DNA from 2 places in the Arthrobacter sp. ASL1 genome. Region 2 is predicted to be linked to the other one. Evidence: riboswitches for the same ligand, from Rfam matches in the RefSeq annotation. Region 2 holds a riboswitch; the other holds the start of a gene.
The links. A riboswitch is a leader RNA that binds a small molecule or an ion and turns the genes downstream of it on or off. The one in region 2 is predicted to bind glycine.

Region 1 (7,656 bases), 1.1 Mb from region 2:
CTGCTGGCGGGCCAACTCCGCATCGATCCGCGCAGCGACCTCGGGATCCAGCTCGGCCAACGACGCCGTCAGGGACGGGGCGGCCACGGGCGCCATCGTCGTGGTCACTCGACGTCACCACCGTTGGCGGAGGCGTAGTCCGCGGCGGAGAGCAGCGGGCCTTCCTCGGATACCTCGACGGTGAAGAGCCAACCGGTGCCGTAGGGGTCCTCGTTCAGCAGTGCCGGGTTGTCGACGGCTTCCTGGTTGAGCTCGACGATGGTGCCGGTGACCGGCGCGTAGAGGTCGGAGACCGATTTGGTGGATTCGACTTCGCCGCAGGTCTCGCCGGCGGTAACGGTCGAGCCGACCTCGGGCAGGTCGACGTACACGACGTCGCCGAGTGCATCGGCGGCCACCTGGGTGATGCCGACCTTGGTCGGGGTCGCGCCGTCGACCCACTCGTGCTCGGCGGAGTAGCGGAGGGTGGAAAGAACCTTGCTCATGGTGTTGTCCTTTGTCTCTGGGATCCAGTACGGGTGGGCGTTACTTGTTGCGGGTGTAGAACGGCAGGGCCACGACCTCGAAGGGCTGCGGCTTGCCGCGCAGGTCGACGTCCAGTGCGGTGCCGACTTCTGCCAGGGCGGCGTCGACATAGGCGAGGGCAATCGGGTACCCCAGCGTGGGACTGGGCTGTCCCGAGGTGACCTCTCCGACGACGTTGCCGTCCTTCAACACAGCGTAGTGCGAACGGCCCGCGCGACGCCCGAGCCCCTTCAGGCCCACGAGCTTGCGCGCCGCGCCGTTGGCCTTCTTGGCTTCCAGTGCGGTGCGGCCGACGAAGTCCTCTTCCTTCTTGAAGGAGACGATCGGGCCCAGTCCGGCGTCGAAGGGGGTGGTCTCCAGGGACAGCTCGTTGCCGTAAAGCGGCATGCCGGCCTCCAGACGCAGCGAGTCGCGGCTGGCGAGCCCGGCGGGGATGAGCCCGCGGTCGGTGCCGGCCTCCAGCAGTGCCTTCCACAGGGCGACGGCGTCGGCGTTGGGGATGTAGAGCTCGAAGCCGTCCTCGCCGGTGTAGCCGGTGCGGGCCAGCAACACGTCGATCCCCGCCACGGTGACCTCGTCGGCGGCGTAGTACTTCATGCCCGTGACGATCTCGGCGTCCTCGGCGGACACGAGCCCCAGGAGGATCGACTCGGCGATCGGACCCTGGACCGCGACCAGCGCCGTGTCGGCGGAGGCGTCCTTGACGGTGACGTCGAACCCGGCGGCACGTTCGGCCAGGGCGGCGGCCACGACCGGGGCGTTGCCCGCGTTGGGGACCACCAGGAAGCGGTCCTCGGCGCGGCGGTAGGTGATCAGGTCGTCGATGATCCCGCCCTCGGCGTTGCAGATCACCGAGTACTTGGCCTTGCCGACCTTCATGACCGCCATGTTGCCGGCCAGTGCGGTGTTCAGGAACGTGGCCGCGTCGGGGCCCTCGACCCAGACCTCGCCCATGTGGGAGAGGTCGAAGAGTCCGGCGGCCTCGCGGACCGCCTGGTGCTCGGCGAGCTCGGAGGCGTACTTCAGCGGCATGTCCCAGCCGCCGAAGTCGGTGAAGTTCGCGCCCAGCGTTGCGTGTTCGCCGTGCAGGGGCGTCTGCTTCGGCGTGGTGGTGGTTTCGGTGCTCACGGGGAGTCTGCCTTTCGTCGGGTTCCGGGGATCCGGGTTAGTTCTCGAATGCCTCGGGAGGCGGGCAGGAGCAGATCAGGTTCCGGTCGCCGCCGGCCCCGTCGATGCGCCCCACCGGCGGGAAGTACTTGTCCTGGCGCAGTCCCGGTACGGGGAAGGCGGCCTGTTCGCGGGTGTACTTGCGGTCCCACTCGCTGGAGACGACGGCGGCAGCGGAGTGCGGGGACAGCCGCAGCGGCGATTCCTCGGCGGTGAAGTCACCGGCCAGGACCTGGTCCATTTCCTTCCGGACGGCGATCATGGCCTCGATGAAGCGCTCGATCTCGGCCAGATCCTCGGACTCGGTCGGCTCGACCATCAGCGTCCCGGCCACCGGGAAGGCGAGCGTGGGTGCGTGGAAGCCGTAGTCGATGAGGCGCTTGGCGACGTCCTCGGCGGTGATGCCGGTCTTGGCGGTGGCATCGCGCAGGTCCAGGATGCACTCGTGGGCAACCAGGCCCTTGTTGCCGGTGTAGAGCACGGGGAAGTACTCGTTGAGCCGTGAGGCGACGTAGTTCGCGGTCAGCAGTGCATTCTTGGTGGCGTTGGTCAGCCCCTCGGCGCCCATCATGGCCACGTAGGCCCAGGAGATCGGCAGCACGCCAGCCGAACCATAGGTGGTGGACGCGACGGGCGTGCCGTTGCGGTCCGTGGCCTCCCCGGTGGGGGCTCCGGGGAGGAACGGCAGCAGGTGCTCGGCCACGGCGACCGGGCCGACGCCGGGTCCGCCGCCGCCGTGCGGGATGCAGAAGGTCTTGTGCAGGTTCAGGTGGGACACGTCGCCACCGAACTTGCCGGGCTGGCCGAGGCCGACCAGCGCGTTCATGTTGGCGCCGTCGATGTAGACCTGCCCGCCGGCCGCGTGGACCTTGTCGCAGACCTCGCGCACATCGGCGTCGTACACGCCGTGGGTGGACGGATAGGTGATCATGATGGCGGCCAGCGAGTCGTGGTTGGCCTCGATCTTCGCGTCCAGGTCGGCGGCGTCGATGGTGCCGTTCGGCGCGGTCTTGACGACCACGACCTTCAGGCCGGCCAGCACCGCGGAGGCGGCGTTGGTGCCGTGGGCGGAGGCCGGGATCAGGCAGACGGTGCGGGCATCGTCGCCATTGGCGACGTGGAACTGGCGGATGGCCAGCAGGCCCGCGTACTCACCCTGCGAACCGGCGTTGGGCTGGATGGAGACGCCCGCGTAGCCGGTGATGGCGCTCAGCCGGTTCTCCAGATCGGTGATCAGCTGGCGCCAACCCTCGGTCTGGTGTGCCGGGGCGTAGGGGTGGATGGAGGCGAACTCCGGCCACGACATCGATTCCATTTCCGCGGTGGCGTTGAGCTTCATGGTGCACGAGCCCAGCGGGATCATGGTGCGGTCCAGGGCCAGGTCGCGGTCCGAGAGGCGGCGCAGGTAGCGCAGCATCTGGGTCTCCGAGCGGACCGAATGGAAGATCGGGTGCGTCATGTACTCACTCGAACGCACGACGGCGGAGGGCAGCTTCTCCGCTGCGCCGGCTTCCGCGCGCTCCACCGCGGTGGCCGCGTCGGCGACGCCGAAGGCCTCGGCGATGGCGACCAGGTGGTCGGTGGTGGTGGTCTCGTCGGTGGAGATGCCCACGGTGTCGGCGTCGACGCGGCGCAGGTTGACGCCACGTTCCTCGGCGGCGGTGACAATGGCCTGGGCCGTGCCGGCGGCCTTGACCGTGAGGGTGTCGAAGAACTCCTCCGCCGCGAGCCCGAAGCCGGCATCGGCCAGGACGGTGGCCAGCGTGCTGGCGTGCAGGTGGGCACGCCGGGCGATCGCCTTCAGGCCCTCCGGGCCGTGGTAGACGCCGTACATCGACGCGGTGATGGCCAGCAGCGCCTGCGCGGTGCAGATGTTGGACGTGGCCTTCTCGCGGCGGATGTGCTGCTCGCGGGTCTGCAGTGCCAGGCGGTAGGCGGGCAGGCCGGCGTCGTCCTTGGAGACCCCGACCAGGCGGCCGGGCAGGGAGCGCTCGAGGCCCTTGCGCACCGACATGTAGGCGGCGTGGGGGCCACCGAAGAACAGCGGGACGCCCAGGCGCTGGGTGTTGCCGACGGCGATGTCGGCGCCCTGCTCGCCCGGGGGCACGATGAGGGTCAGCGAGAGGATGTCGGCGGCGACGGTGACCATGGCCCCGCGCTCCTTGGCGGCGGCGATGATGGCGGCCTGGTCGACCACGCGGCCGGAGTTGCCCGGCTGCTGCAGCACGATGCCGGAGATCTCACCGTCGGGCAGGCCGGCGGAGAGGTCGGCGATCTCGAGCTCGAAGCCCAGCGCCTTCGCGCGGCCCTCGACGACGGCGATGGTCTGCGGGAAGAGGTCGGCGTCCAGGACGGTCTTGGCCTCGCCCTTGGCCTTGTTGGCGCGGCGCATCATCAGCACGGCCTCGGCGACGGCGGAGGCCTCGTCGAGCAGCGAGGCGTTGGCGATCGGCAGCCCGGTGAGGTCCGAGACCATGGTCTGGAAGTTCAGCAGTGCCTCGAGGCGGCCCTGCGAGATCTCCGGCTGGTACGGCGTGTAGGCCGTGTACCAGGCCGGGTCCTCCAGGACGTTGCGCAGGATGACCGGCGGGGTGAACGTGTCGTAGAAGCCCTGGCCGATCATCTGCGTCTTCATGACGTTCTTGGCGGCGATGGCGCGCAGGTCGGACAGGACCTCGGCCTCGGAGCGGGCGGCCGGCAGGTCCAGCGGGGCGGACTGGCGGATGTCGGCGGGGATCGCCGTGTCGACGAGGTCGTCGAGGGTGGCATAGCCGAGGTGCTTGAGCATCGTCGCGGTGGCATCACCGCGGGGTCCGATGTGGCGGTCGGCGAAAGCAAGCTCGCCGGCGGGGCTGGTGGTGGGACGGGCCGTGGTCTCGGTCATCAGGGGAACTCCAAGTGTGGTCGGTGTGCGGTGCACGCCGAATGAGCTTCGGTTCCTCCCCGACTCTGTATTGGACCTGAGAGATTCCGCCGTGCCCGGTGTCCCGGACGTGGCTTGCACCGTCGGTGAGCAGACCCCGAGGGGTGCTGCTTCTTTCCAGAGTTGCCTCAGCGCGGCGGTACGGATGCCTGAGAGATTCCCGGGGAGGGTATTGCTCCTACGGCGCCCGCCAGTGGTTCTGAACGGGACTCTCCCGCCGCATGTCATTGGCGCGTGCCCTCGCGGGCACCCCTCCATGATACGGCGAGATCCACGCCACAAACAAGCCGAGTTGCCGACACTCCGGTTTTGTAACCATGCATGGCGGTGCAAAAATATGAGCCGACCCTTCCACCACCGGTTGTTGCCGCGATCCGGCGACCACCACCTGACCCGGGCCCCACCGAGCCCGTTGAGGACACGCCATGCAGGCATCCGCCAACCATCCCGAACCGGGCACCCGGCCACGGTTGTCCCTGGGCCGCCAGTTGCTGCTGCGCAAGGACGTCGAGGCGCTCAGCGCCGAGGCCGGACACGGATCCGGTGGGGGCACGATGCGCCGCACCCTGGGCGTGCTGCAGCTGACGATGATCAGCGTCGGCGCCACGCTGGGCACCGGGATCTTCGTGGTCCTGGGCTCCTCGGTGCCGCTGGCCGGGCCCGCCGTGTGGATTTCCTTCACGATCGCCGGGATCGCCGCCCTGCTGGCCGCGCTGTCCTACGCGGAGATGGCCGGGGCCGTGCCCGTATCGGGCTCGAGCTATTCGTACACCTACGCCACGATGGGCGAGGGCCTGGCCTGGATCTGCGGCTGGTGCCTGATCCTCGAATACGGGGTGTCGGTGGCCGCCATTGCCGTCGGTGCCGGCGAGTACGTGAACGAGCTGGCCGGGACCTTCAACGTCGAACTGCCAGCGGCCCTGACCAACCCGCCTGGCCCGGATGGCGGCGTGTTCAACATCCCCGCCGTCGTCGTGGTCCTGCTGGCGATGGTCCTGCTGATGCGTGGGGCCAAGGAGTCGGCCACGGTGAACACCGTGCTGGTGTTCCTGAAGATCGCCGTACTCATCTTCTTCGTCGTGATCGCCTTCAGCGCGTTCAACACCGGGAACTTCGCCCCGCTGCTGCCGATGGGCACCGCGGGCGTCTCGGCCGCGGCCTCGCGCCTGTTCTTCTCCTACATCGGCTTCGACGCCGCCTCGACCGCCGGCGAGGAGGCCGTGAACCCGCAGCGCGACCTGCCCCGGGCCATCATCACCTCGATGATCATCGTGACCGTGCTGTACATCCTCGTCGCCGTCGCCGCCGTGGGCGCGAAGGACTGGCAGTGGTTCATCGGCAAGGAGGCCGCCCTGGTGCAGGTCCTCGAGGAGATCACCGGGCAGCCCTGGGTGGCCCTGGTCTTCTCCATCGGTGCCGTGGTGGCGATCATCAGTATCGTCATCACCGTCCTCTACGGGCAGACCCGCGTCCTGGTGGCGATGTCACGCGACGGCATGGTCCCGCGGGTGTTCGGCAAGCTGCACCCGCGGACCGGCACGCCGGTGCTGAACACCTTGATCACCGGCGGCACGATCGCGCTCACCGCCGGCCTGGTCCCGCTGGGCCAGCTGGCCGACGCCACCAGCATCGGCACCCTTTTCGCCTTCAGCCTGGTCAGCCTGTCGGTGATCTACCTGCGCCGCAACCGCCCCGACCTGCCGCGCACGTTCCGCGTGCCGTTCTACCCGGTGACGCCGATCCTGGCTGTTGCCGGCTGCGTGTTCCTCATGGTCAACCTGGGCGGGATGACCTGGATCGTGTTCGGACTGTGGATGGTCATCGGCGCCGGGATCTACCTCGCCTATGGCCGGCGGCGCTCCACGGTGGCCTCAAGGCTCGACGCCGGGGCCTCCTCCCGCGCCTAGCCGATGGCACCGCTGCTGCCGAGCCAGGTGCCGATGAGGAACGTGGCACCCAGCGCCAGCATCCCGCCGATGACCACCCGCACGATCGGCCGCAACATCGGCGCGCGGCCTAATCGGGCGCCCAGCCCGCCGGTGATCGCCAACGCCCCCAGTACCGCGGCGAAGGTCACGGGGATCTTCAGGGCGGTGGGCAGCAGGACGGCGGTGAGGAATGGCAGCAGGGCACCGATGGTGAAGGCGACCGCTGATGCCGCCGCGGCGTTCCATGGGCTGACGACCTCATCGCGGTCGATGTTCAGTTCGATGTCCAGATGCGCGCCGAGCGCATCGTGGGCGGTGAGCTCCCGGGCGACCGCGCCCGCCGTCTCGGCGCTGAGGCCCTTCTGCTCGTAAAGGTAGGCCAGTTCGGCGAACTCCTCATCGGGCATCTCGGCCAGCTCGCGGCGTTCCTTGGCGATCAGCGCCTTCTGCGAATCGGATGAGCTGGAGACCGAGACGTATTCCCCCAGCGCCATGGAGACTGCACCGCCGATCAGGGCCGCGGCGCCGGCCGTGAGGATGGGCCCGGTGGCGGTGGTCGCCCCGGCCACGCCGACCACGACGGCGGCCGTCGAGACGATCCCGTCGTTGGCCCCCAGGACGCCCGCGCGCAACCAGTTCAGCCGTTCGGCAAGTCCGGCGGACTCGTGCGGCTCATTGGCATGGGGTGCGGGGTCGGACAGGCTGCTCATGCGGCTTAGTCAACCACCACAGCCGCGCGGCGGGCCAGCGCTACGCTGAAGGCATGACTTTCGCCAACGTGGGAACCCTCGGAGCCCTCCCCGGCAAGCGTGACGAGCTGGTCGCCCACTTGACCCGGCGCAGCGATGTCCTGGGCCGCATCGGGTGCCTCGCCTACGAGGTAGGGGTCGACAACGGGCATCCTGACACCGTCTACGTGATCGAACTCTGGGTCAGTGAAGCGGCGCACCGGGACTCGCTGGCGCTGCCCGAGGTCCAGGCGGCGATCGCCGCCGCCCGGCCACTGCTCTCCGGCGAATTCGGCGGCCTGCGCTTCGACGTCGTGGGCTCTCCGCTGCGCGGCTGACCGGGGCCCGGCCGCTCCACGCGCCGTCCTACAGCCGCACGTACCCG
Region 2 (6,233 bases):
AGGGCGTGACCCAGAAGGAACTCGCCGAGCGTATGGACCTCACCCAGCCCACTATCTCAGCACTCGAATCTGGCGACCTCGACCGCTCCGGACTGGCCACCCTCAAGTCCTACGTCGAAGCCCTCGGCGGCAGTATCGAAATCATTGCAACGTTCGGGAGCCGGAAGCTTGTCATTTCCACCCAGGAATAGCCAGCTCTGGAGGAATTACTGACGTTTCCAGCACCCGTTCCGTCAAGCGACGGGCTCGGTGTGCTTCAGCCATGTCGTGCGATTTCAAGAAGAAAGTTTGTGATCGTTTAGCCTGCATTTCCTGTTCCACGAGATCAGGCGGATGAACCCAGGGGAAGATCCCCTCCAGCGCTCTCTGGGAAATATCGCAAATTCACACCACGATGGGGAGGACGACGGCGGTGCCTGCGCACCGCCGTCGTCCTCCTTGGTCCTGTGTGGTTGCCGAAGGCCCTACTTCTTGCCGACCTTGGAGAACAGCGCCCGCGTCGCCGCGGTGACGCCGGTGGTCAACGTCGGCTGGGGGACCGGGGCGAAGAACGGCGAGTGGTTCGCCGGCGGCGGACCGGCGGCCAGGGTCTCCTCGGTGTTGCCACCGAAGAACCAGAAGACACTGGGCACGTCGATGGCCGCGGCCAGGGCGCCGAAGTCCTCGCTGCCCATGACCGGGGTGCCGTCGATGACCTGGTCGGCGCCGAGCTCGTCGCGGAACTCGGCGGCCAGCTCGCCGGCGGCGGCCGGGTCGTTGTACAGCGCCGGGAACGCCGAGATGTCCTCGATGAGCGGCTCCGGGGCGCCCGAGGCCGAGGCCTCGCCGGCGATGATGCGCCGGATCGACGTCAGCACCGTCTCGCGGACCGCGGGATCGAAGGTGCGCACATTGAGCGTGAAGACCGCCCGGTCGGGGATGACGTTTTCCTTCAGGCCGGCGTGGAAGGACCCGACGGTCACCACGGCGGCGGACTGCGGGGCCACCTGGCGCGAGACGATCGTCTGCAACCGCACCACCATGGAGGCGGCGAGGACGATCGGGTCGATGGAGTGCTCGGGCATCGACCCGTGCGAACCCTGGCCCATCACCGTGACCTTGAACGAGTCAGCGGTGGTCATCGCGGCGCCGGGCATCAGCGTCACCGTGCCGGTCAGCCCGCCCATGACGTGCTGGCCGAACATGATCTCCGGCTTCGGTGCCTTGTCCCACAACCCGTCGGCGACCATGGCCTTCGCGCCGGCCGCGGTCTCCTCGCCGGGCTGGAGCACGAACACGATCGTGCCCGCCCACGCATCCGTCGCCGCCGCATACAGCTCGGCGGTCTTCAGCGCGGTGGCCATGTGCGTGTCATGCCCGCAGGCGTGCATGACCGGGACCTCCGTGCCGTCCTCGAGCGCCCCGGTCGCCGTGCTGGCGTAGTCCAGCCCGGTGTCCTCCAGCACGGGCAACCCGTCGGTATCGGCCCGCAGCCCGACGACGGGGCCGTCGCCGTTGCGCAGGATGCCCACGACGCCGGTGCCTCCGCAGCGGAACACCTCGAGTCCCAGCGCCTCGAGCCGCTGCGCCAGGTAGTCGGCGGTGCGGTGCTCCTGCATGGACAGCTCGGGGTTGGCGTGCAGGTACATGTAGGTTTCGACGAGCTCGTTTTCCGAGGCCTCGGTCATCCGCAGCGACTGCGGGACGGCGGTGCTCATGGGTGGTCCTTCCAGAAGGGGTATGGCTGGTGGGGTGTTGAAGTGCCTAGTAGACCGGGCCCGAGACGGATTCCGGGGTGTCGTCGTCCGCGTCGCGCCGGTTCACGGCATTGTCCGCATCGTCGTCGTCGGGGGTGCCCAGGGCCTTGCGATCGCGCAGGAACCAGGCGAGCACCGCCGTCGCAATCACTGCCAGTGCCGTGGAGAAGAGGGCCATGGCGGGGGTCAGCGGGACAAGGATGTAGACAACGACCAGGGCGACGACGATCGCGATCACCGTCGAGCGAGGGGCCTTCTGGCTGACGATGGCCTGGACGAGGACGGCGCCCATGACCGTGGGCAGGATGTAGACCTGGACGGTCTGGACGATGTCGGCCGGGATGATGCTGACCAGCCAGGTCCCCAGCAGGCCGACGAAGACGAACAGGGAGGCCAGGTGGACGGTCGCGGCACCGCAGATCGCGGCGACCGCGGAGAGTTCGCCCTTGCGGGTGCCCGGCTTGGCGCCGATGGTCGACTGGGCGATCATCGCCGAGGGCAGCAGCTTGTTGGAGATGTTGCCGATCATGAACGCCTGGTACATCGAGGAGGCGCCGAGGATCGGGTAGTACGTCAGCGGCTCCACGATCCAGATCACGCCGAACACCGCGGCCAGGGCCGCGAAGGCGGTGAGGATGCCGGAGATCGGGATGTCGAGGCCGGAGAAGAAGACGAGGTAGGCCGGTGCGGAGAGGGAGAAGATGAGGCCGGCGATCATGGTGATGCGGCCCCACCGCGAGGTGGTCTTGTCGAACGCGGTCAGCGCCTGGTGTGCTTCGGTTGCAATGGGCATGGTGTGCTCCTGGAAGTCTGTTGGGCGCTTAGAGGCGGGTGGCGGCGTAGGTGATGGCCAGGCCGAGGATGATCGCAATGCCCAGCGCCCATTCCTTGATCCATGGCTTCCCGACGCGTTTGGCGATGACCATGAGCAGGGTCATGATGACCGCGGAGGACAGGAAAGCCACCACGTGGATCCATGATTTGGGCAGTTCGCCGATGCCCAGTACGGCGAAGGCACCGATCATGGCGGCTCCCGGGACGACGAGCATGATGGCAGGGTTGACCTTGCGCAGAGCCGAATCGCCCTTCTTGAGCAAGGGGGTCATGATCAGTGTGGCGATCATCCACATCGCGCCGCCCAGGCTCATGGCGGCCAGGGCGAGGCCGAAGACGGCCTGGGTGTAGGTCGGGCCGCCGAGTTCGGCGCCGGCCGAGTTGGCGGCGATGGCCGCCGCGGCGGTTTCGTAGGAGACCGAACCAATCAGGCCGATGCGCACCAGCACTGCGGGAGTGCCGAACACCGTGAGCAGGGCGACGGCGACCATCACGACGGCGAGGGAGGGGCCCAGCGCCGAAATGGCCCCGGCGCGGAAGCTGGTCTTGATTTCGGCCTGGGACATGCCGATTGCGGGGGCCGCGATCTTGGCGGCCTTCATGTAGATGACGCTCTGGACGACGATGACCAGGAAGACGCCGATCGCGCAGGCCCAGAGGACCGGCGAATTGGCAATTGCGAGGATGTCCGTGGAGTTGTTGTCCGCGGCAGCGGGCAGTGCGGTGGGCAGGTTCATGGGTCAGCCGTTCATCGAAGGGTGCAATGCGGCACGGTGGGGGTACTTGGTGTCCCCGTGTGCTCGGTGCCCGCTCTGTCCTGAACCTGAAAGTTGGACCGGCACCCTGGGGCGTCGGCGTGCCTCGTCGGTGAGCCGCCCGGCGGGCGGCTGCTCTCCAGAGTTTCCTGACCCGGCTGTACCTGGTACCTGAGAGATTGCGGGTGCTTGCCCCTTCGGTGCCCGAATGTGTGGTCGGGACTCTCCAGCCGTGTGTGATCGGAAGCTATTCAATTGGCGCCAGCCAAGGGGCCCGCATCATGCAAGAATGCACCAGGTGATCCAGATCACCAAAGGTTCAACGAAATATGCTGTCACATTTCTGAACGATTGTTCGGTCAGTGAACTTTTGCTGTGGCGGTCAGCAGCAGCCCGGCGTGCCGGCCGGCTCCTGGTCCGCCGCCAGGGCCGCCACCGGTTGCTTGCAGGCATCCCCCTTCCAGGCTTCGATCCCTTCCCGGAGTGCAAACACTGCAATGACCAGACCGGCGACGGGATCCGCCCAGGCCCAACCGAAGAGGCTGTTGAGCAGCAGCCCCACCAGCACCGCTGCGGACAGGTAGGAGCAGATCAGCGTTTGCTTGGAGTCGGCGATTGCCGATGCCGAGCCGAGTTCCTGGCCGGTCCGGCGTTCGACCAGGCTGAGGATGGGCATGATGGCGAGGCTCATGGCGGCCAGGGCGATGCCCACGGTACTGTGTTCGGCTTCCTTGAGTCCGGTCAAGGTGAGTACTGCGCTGAGGCAGACGTATGCTGCCAGTCCGAAAAAGGAGATGGCGATCAGGCGCAGTGCCTTCTTCTCGCGGCGTTCCGGATCGGGGGCCGAGAATTGCCAGGCGACGGCTGCTGCCGAGAGCACCTCGACGATGGAATCCAGGCCGAAGCCGATCAGGGCGACCGAGGAGGCCGCGGCGCCGGCGGACAGGGCGACGACCGCTTCGATGACGTTGTAGGTGATGGTGAGTGCGACGATGATCCGGATCCGGCGCTTCAGGAGCGACCGGCGCTGTTCCCGGGCCGTCGCGGCGGTCAGCATGTGCATTCCGGTCCGGCGCAGCAATCGGGCTCCACGTGGAGGACGACCCGCAGCAGCTCGTCCATCGCGGCACCGAGGTGCGGGTCGCTGAGCCGGTACCAGGAGCGCCGCCCTTCCGGGACCGCTTCGACGAGTCCGCAGCCGCGCAGGCAGGCCAGCTGGTTGGACATGACCTGGCGGGAGACCCCCAGGGCGTCTGCCAGGTCCGAGGGGAAGGCCGGGGCCTCGCGCAGTGCCAGCAGGACGCCGACGCGTGTGGGGTCCGAGACGGCGTGCCCGAAGCGGGCCAAGGCTGCGGTGTGCGAGGCGGTTGCCATGGAGGTCGTGGTCATGCCCGAACGATACACGAAAGCATGAATTCACGAAATAGTGAATCAAGCCCGGTGCGGTTCAGCGGGTGGCAACTGCGTCAGGACTGCAGTTGTTGGGAGCCAATCACCGCGAGGAGTTCCAGCTTCTCCGCGCTCGCGGTCCCGGGCCCGGCGGTGAAGACGAGAAGCGCCTGGTGCTGGTCGACGTCGAACAGGGTCTGGCAATACAGTTCCAGGGCACCCACCTCAGGATGCTGGAAGCACTTGAGCTGGGTATGCTTCTGGCTCACCTGGTGGTGGGCCCACTCCGCGGCGAAGTCCTCGCTGCGGGCGAGCAGCCGGTCCACCAGCTCGGCTGCCCGTGAGCACTGGCCCTCGCGGGCGTAGGCGGCGCGCAACGTGGCCACGAATTCGCCCTGGCGCTGGGCATGGTCGGCGACCGGGTAGATCTCGCGGGACGACGGATCAGTGAACCAGCGCCATACCACCGACCGCGAGAAGCCATCGTCCCCCGGGGCTTCATCGCCGAAGAGCGCCATGGCCGGAGGGCTCTGGAACAGGGTTTCACCGACCGCGTTGATGACCATGGCCGGGGTGTCCTGGAGACGGTCCATGATCCGCATCAATCCGGCATCGACGTGGTCCGGGCCTCCTGCATGCCGCGGGGCCGGGTGTCCGCCGAGCAGGAACAGGTGGTCGCGTTCATCGAGGGAGAGCCGCAACCCGCGGGCCATCGCGGCCAACATCGGCACCGAAGGCTGTGGCCCCCGCTCCTGTTCCAGCCGGGAGTAGTAGTCGTTCGACATCCCGCAGAGCGCCGCGACCTCCTCGCGGCGCAACCCCTCGGTGCGCCGCCGCGGGCCGCGGGGCAGCCCGACGTCCTCCGGTTGCAGTGCGTGGCGGCGCGTACGCAGGAAATCGGCAAGCTGCGGTCGGTCCATGCTCACCAGTCTGCCCTTATTGGCCCCCGGTTCACAGGATCATCCCGCCGGAGGCCTCGATCCGCTGGCCGGTGACCCAGCCCATGGCATCCGAGGCGATGGAGGCGACGGCGGGCCCTATGTCATCCGGCTGCCCGACCCGTCCCATGGCGATGAGCGTGGAGAGCTGGTCGCGGGCGGGTGCGTTGTCGCGGACCCTGCCTCCGCCGAAGTCGGTGGCGACGACGCCCGGGGCGATCGTATTGGCCGTGATCCGTCGCGGGCCCAGGGCCTTGGCCAGGTAGCGGGTGTAGACCTCGACGGCGCCCTTGGCGGCGGCGTAGACGGAGGAGCCGTCGTCGCCGGTGAAGCGGGCCAGGCCGGAACTGGTGTTCACGATGCGTCCGCCGTCCGCGAGCAGCGGCAGTAGTGCCTCGGTGAGCATGACGGTGCCGACGACGTGGACGTCGAGCAGCGTGCGGACGTCCTCGAGCCGGGTGTCGCCGATCTTGGTCTGTGCGGAGTGGCCGGCGTTGTTGACGAGGATGTCGAACGTCTCGCGGTCAAGCGAATCCGACAGCGTGCCGCGTACGGCATCGACGAAGGTCCCGAAGGTCTCG

Region 1: linked by a shared signal. The riboswitch ahead of gcvP (aminomethyl-transferring glycine dehydrogenase) and the one ahead of AC1MEQ_RS08125 (DUF5058 family protein) in region 2 are both predicted to bind glycine.

Annotation. Positions count from the first base shown of each region.
Region 1 covers NZ_CM155284.1:2,861,436-2,869,091, reverse strand. Annotated here, with positions in the region: gene glyA (serine hydroxymethyltransferase) at 1-96, opposite strand, end outside; gene gcvH (glycine cleavage system protein GcvH) at 105-485, opposite strand; gene gcvT (glycine cleavage system aminomethyltransferase GcvT) at 526-1,653, opposite strand; gene gcvP (aminomethyl-transferring glycine dehydrogenase) at 1,691-4,576, opposite strand; glycine riboswitch at 4,743-4,842, opposite strand; gene AC1MEQ_RS13535 (amino acid permease) at 5,041-6,522, shown strand; gene AC1MEQ_RS13530 (VIT1/CCC1 transporter family protein) at 6,519-7,253, opposite strand; gene AC1MEQ_RS13525 (putative quinol monooxygenase) at 7,307-7,609, shown strand; gene AC1MEQ_RS13520 (SGNH/GDSL hydrolase family protein) at 7,638-7,656, opposite strand, start outside.
Region 2 covers NZ_CM155284.1:1,717,910-1,724,142, reverse strand. Annotated here, with positions in the region: gene AC1MEQ_RS08140 (helix-turn-helix domain-containing protein) at 1-191, shown strand, start outside; gene AC1MEQ_RS08135 (amidohydrolase) at 465-1,697, opposite strand; gene AC1MEQ_RS08130 (hypothetical protein) at 1,744-2,529, opposite strand; gene AC1MEQ_RS08125 (DUF5058 family protein) at 2,558-3,307, opposite strand; glycine riboswitch at 3,474-3,565, opposite strand; gene AC1MEQ_RS08120 (cation efflux transmembrane domain-containing protein) at 3,708-4,382, opposite strand; gene AC1MEQ_RS08115 (ArsR/SmtB family transcription factor) at 4,376-4,714, opposite strand; gene AC1MEQ_RS08110 (helix-turn-helix transcriptional regulator) at 4,792-5,634, opposite strand; gene AC1MEQ_RS08105 (SDR family NAD(P)-dependent oxidoreductase) at 5,666-6,233, opposite strand, start outside.